2 regions of the Roseovarius sp. MBR-79 genome follow, and region 2 is predicted to be linked to the other one. Evidence: riboswitches for the same ligand, from Rfam matches in the RefSeq annotation. Region 2 holds a riboswitch; the other holds the start of a gene.
The links. Region 2 has a riboswitch for cobalamin ahead of ACSSV8_RS14035 (TonB-dependent receptor plug domain-containing protein). Riboswitches for the same ligand answer to the same signal wherever they lie in the genome.
Positions count from the first base shown of each region.

Region 1 (2,379 bases), on a different contig from region 2:
CATGTCTTGTGCGCCGGTCCAGCGGTTTCGGGAACGAACATCCCTTTATTAGCGCTATTGCTGCACATGCAAACTATACGTGCTGTGCTTAAATAGGCAGCGGATGCGCCTGAAAACTGTTCAATTGGTTAACCTTAGGTCAATTTTCGCCCATGCGTTTTCTGCATGGCAGAAATGTTCACGGTGGGTATTGTGCAGGTGCAGAAACAAGCTATCTTTGTCTCAACGAAGGGCGGCAGACGCGGGTTTGCCCCTCTAACGAAACGAAACGCAAGGATACGAAAATGGCACAGTCGATTGTCACGCGCCACAGCGCCGCCGTCTCGGTCGGCGAAGAGCTGCGCCGGGCCATCCATGCCGCAATGCAGCGGTTCGCCGATTACCGTGCCTACCGGCGCACGATCCGCGAATTGTCGGAACTGAGCGCTCATGATCTGGCCGATCTCGGCCTGCATCACAGCGAAATCCGGCGCGTTGCTTACGAATCGGTTTACGGCGCGCGCGCCTGAACCTCAAGAGATCGGCGGCACCTCTCCTCCTCCCGGGTGCAGCCGACACGGTCACGGGTTCCCTCTCCTCCTCCCTGGAGCCCGCGACCGGAAGACCGGGGCGCAAGCCCCGCAAGATCGCGAATGGCCCTCTCCTCCTCCCTGGGCCGGACGTGTCAGGAAGCGGCGGCCCCCTCCTCCTCCCTGGGGTCGCCGCTTTTCCTTTTTCCGGGTTGCTTTTCGTCAGTTGAGCCAGCGCGCGCGCCCGCGCCGCATCGGTGCGGGGCAGGGCAGGGCGGCCGTGCTCAAAAAATCGACAAAGGCGCGGGCCGCCGCGCTTTGCGCGCCCTGGGCGGCATCGCTCGTGAGCGCCTCGCGCGCCGTGTCGGTGGTGACGGGGCCGGGCGTGGCAAATACCCATTCAAGAAATCCCAGCCGCGCAAGCGCCTGCGCCTGTGCGCCGATGGCGGGGCTTTCCTCGAGCGCGTCGATGATTCGGGTCAGTGTCATGGTGGTTCTCCCCGGTCGCACCCCGGACCGGATGGGGCGAGGGGGAAGGGCGCGCGCGCCCGAATCGCCCCCCGCGATTGCGACAGTGCCGGGGCTGGTTTCCGGGCTTGGGGGGTGGGCCGTCCGGCCCGTGCGCTTCGGCGCCTTCCCGAGACCCGTGGTCCCAGTGGCATCGTGCCGAAGCGCCCTCCCTTACCGTTGCGGGGGCAGCGCCGGTCTCTCACCGGCTTCCCAATTCTCCGCCCCGAGGGGCGGCACCCTGACAAACGCAGGCTAACAGCCTGCTTTTCCCCGGCAAGCGCAAATGCGGCGACACGGGACGGAAACCGGCGCGTGCCCTCTTTTGCACGGGCCGTGCCCACGCTAGCGTGAGCCACCCAACTCAGGAGCCCGCCCGTGACCGATCCCGAGACCTTCTTGCGCGCGCTCTTCGCGCGTGCCGTGGCCGTGGCCGACCCGATGCAGAGCCTCGCCGCGCATCTGCCGCCGCGCCCCGAGGGCCGCGTGGTGGTCATTGGCGCGGGCAAGGCAAGCGCGCGCATGGCCGAGGCGGTGGAGGCCGAATGGGGGCCTTGTGAGGGGCTGGTGATCACGCGCTACGGCTACGCGCGGCCCTGCGCGGGCATCGAGATCGTCGAGGCCGCGCATCCGGTGCCCGATGCGGCGGGGCTGGCGGCGACCGCGCGGATGCTGCGGCTGGTCGAGGGTCTTGGCGAAGGCGACACGGTGCTGGCGCTCATCTCGGGCGGGGCCTCGGCGCTTCTGGTGCAGCCTGCGGGCGCGATCACGCTGGCCGAGAAACAGGCGGTCAACGCGGCACTTCTGGCCTCGGGCGCTCCCATCGGTCAAATGAACCTCTTGCGCAAGCATCTGAGCCTGGTGAAGGGCGGGCAACTGGCCGCCGCAGCCTTTCCTGCGCGGATGCTGGCGCTGATGATTTCCGATGTGCCGGGGGATGATCCGGGGATGATCGGCTCTGGCCCCACGGTGGGCGAGGCGCGCCCGCCCGAGGACGCGCGCGCCATCGTGGCGCGTTACGGGATCGTGCTGCCCAATGCGGCCGAGGCGGTGCTGCGCGGCCCGACAGGGGTGGTCGCACCGGGGGATGTGCGCCTCAGTCGGGTGGAAAACGTGATTTACGCCGCCCCCTCGCAATCGCTGGCGGCGGCGGCGGATCTGGCGCGCGCCGAGGGGCTGCGGGTGGAGATCCTGGGCGACGATCTGGAAGGCGAGGCGCGCGAGGTGGCGCGTGACCATGCCCCGCGGGCGCGGGCGGTGCAACGCGCTCTGAAGGCCGGTGACGCACCGGTGCTGCTGCTCTCGGGGGGCGAGTTGACCGTGACGCGGCGCGGCGACGGGGTGGGCGGGCCGAATGCCGAAT
Region 1 is NZ_JBRJGP010000001.1:239,411-241,789, reverse strand. Features, by position in the region: gene ACSSV8_RS01205 (DUF1127 domain-containing protein) at 285-509, shown strand; gene ACSSV8_RS01200 (hypothetical protein) at 732-998, opposite strand; cobalamin riboswitch at 1,074-1,275, opposite strand; gene ACSSV8_RS01195 (glycerate kinase type-2 family protein) at 1,395-2,379, shown strand, end outside.
Region 1: another riboswitch for cobalamin. It lies ahead of ACSSV8_RS01200 (hypothetical protein); the one in region 2 lies ahead of ACSSV8_RS14035 (TonB-dependent receptor plug domain-containing protein).

Region 2 (2,379 bases):
ATCCGGCTCAGCACCTCGCCGGTCATCAGCCGCTCGAAAAACGCGGGGCTCATGCCGATCACCCGGTCGAACACGGCCTTGCGGATATCGGCCACAACGCGCTCGCCCAGCCGTGTGACCAGCAGGTAGCGCGCCCCGGTCCCCAGCGCGAGCAGCGCCGCAATGAGAAGCGCCGCGCCGAAATACTGATCGAGCAGCGCGCCGTCCTCGACGCTGAAATTGTCCACCACCCGCCGCACCGCCATTGGCAGCGCCAGCGCCACGGCGGCGGTCAGCACCAGCGCGGTGATCGCGGCCACCAGAAGCGGGCGATAGGGACGCAGGAACGGCCAAAGCTCGGCCAGCGCGCTTACGCGCCGCGATTTCTCCCGATCGAGCAGATCGGCCCCGTTCTCGGCCCTGCGCACCATGGTATTCCTCCCGTTCCGTCATCCCGGTTCTTGGCGAGTGCCGCGCTTGGGGTCAAGTGCTCCGATTGGTCGCAGGCGCTCAGGGGAGGGGCGAAACGCCGATCACCGCTGGATGAAGCGCGATGAGCAGCGCAAAACCCGCAAGGCCCAGCCCGAGGCGCGCCGCCGTGCCGGACCAGGAGGCGGGGCGCGGCGGCCAGGGCGGCGCGGCGCGGCGTGCCGCATCCAGCCGCGCCCAGTCCGCCCCCATCATCCGCTTGCGGCGGCGGTCCACGATCCATTGCCCCGAGAGGGCGAAGCCGGCGAAAAGGCCGAAAAGCAGCACATGCGCCAGATCGCCATTGGGCAGCAGATGCGCCAGCGCCCAGAGCGCGAGGGCCAGCAGCAACGGATGGCGGGTGTAACAGATGAGGCCGGGGCGCGCGGGGTCGAACCCCGCCCCCTCGCGCCCGCCGAAGGAGAACGGGTTGGGCCTGCCCGCGGCCAGCGCCACCAGGAGGCAAACGCCAAGCATCGCGGCAAGCGTCACATGCGCCTGCCACCCGGCCCGCTCCCAGAGCGGCACAAAGGGCGCACGCCCCGCCGCTTTGATCAGCCAGTAGAGCAGGCAGAGCGACAGCACCGAATAGCCAAGGCCAAAGCCCCGCCGCCCCAGCCGCGCCACCAGCGCGGACTTGACCGGCGGGCGCAAAGGCAGCGAATGGCTCAGGAAAAACACCGAAAATGCAAGGATATATTCGGTCCAGCCCACGCCCTTGCCCCCTTTGCGTCCCGTGTTCCGATCCGGGGATAACGCGCGCAAAGAAGCCCACGCAAGCGATTTCCGCTTGCGCGAATCCCGCGTCGGGCGTATCGCGGGGCTGCTTCGGTCCGGGAATAAACCCCCGGTTAATAGGGAATACGGTGCGATCCGGCCTTTGGATCAATTCCGTGACTGCCCCCGCAACTGTAAGCGGCGAGCGAAGCCGGGATACACCACTGCACCCTCGGGTGTGGGAAGGTCCGGCCAAGCGACGACCCGCAAGTCAGGAGACCTGCCGAAGTGATCACCCTATCCGGGCGCGGGGCGCGCCGTGGATAACGGTCTTTTCCGTAGTGGTGGCGCTTCACCGTCTGCGGAGGGGGCATGTCCTTTTCCAATGACCGACACGCAAGGAAACCGTGCCGCGATCCGGCATTGGGGGACACAAAGATGAAACATATCGCAACCTGCGCGCTTTGCGCTCTCGCCACGGCCCCCGCCATGGCGCAAGAGGCGTTCGACCTCGACACCATCACCGTCATTGCGAACCAGACCGCCACCGCGCTCGAGCGCAGCGGTGCGACCGTGGAGATCATCCCCGGATCCGAGGTGCAGGCCGCGCCCCGCGCGCGTCTGGGCGATTTCCTGACCTTCCAGCCGGGGATCACCTCCTCGGCCAACGGCCCGCTCGGCACCACCTCGACGGTGCGCATCCGCGGGCTTGGCGGGGCCTATGTGCCGGTCTTCATCGACGGTATCGACGTGACCGACCCGGCCTCGAGTGGCGGCGGCTTTGATTTCGGCGGGCTGACCAATGCCGGGCTTGGCCGGATCGAGGTGCTCAAGGGCTCGCAATCGGCGCGCTTCGGCCAGAACGCGGTCGGCGGCGTGATCAATATCGAAAGCCTGCGCCCAACCGAAGACGGTGTGCACGGTTTTGCCGAGGTCGAGGCGGGCAGCTTCGATTTCCGGCGCGGCGTGCTTGGCCTGACCGCGCGCACCGCGCGCACCGATCTCGCCTTCAGCTACAGCCGAACCGAGACGGATGGCTTTTCCGCCTCCGCCTTCGGCACCGAAAAGGACGGGTTCGAGGGAAGCCAGGCCAATCTCTACCTGCGCCACCAGTTTTCCGATATTTTCGCCGCCGGGTTCACGGCGCTCTATACCGACACCCGCGCCGAGTTCGACGAGTTCGGCGGCGACGGCGCGCCGCCTTTCGACGAGTTC
Region 2 is NZ_JBRJGP010000013.1:49,696-52,074, forward strand. Features, by position in the region: gene ACSSV8_RS14025 (ABC transporter transmembrane domain-containing protein) at 1-410, opposite strand, end outside; gene ACSSV8_RS14030 (NnrU family protein) at 490-1,161, opposite strand; cobalamin riboswitch at 1,260-1,466, shown strand; gene ACSSV8_RS14035 (TonB-dependent receptor plug domain-containing protein) at 1,603-2,379, shown strand, end outside.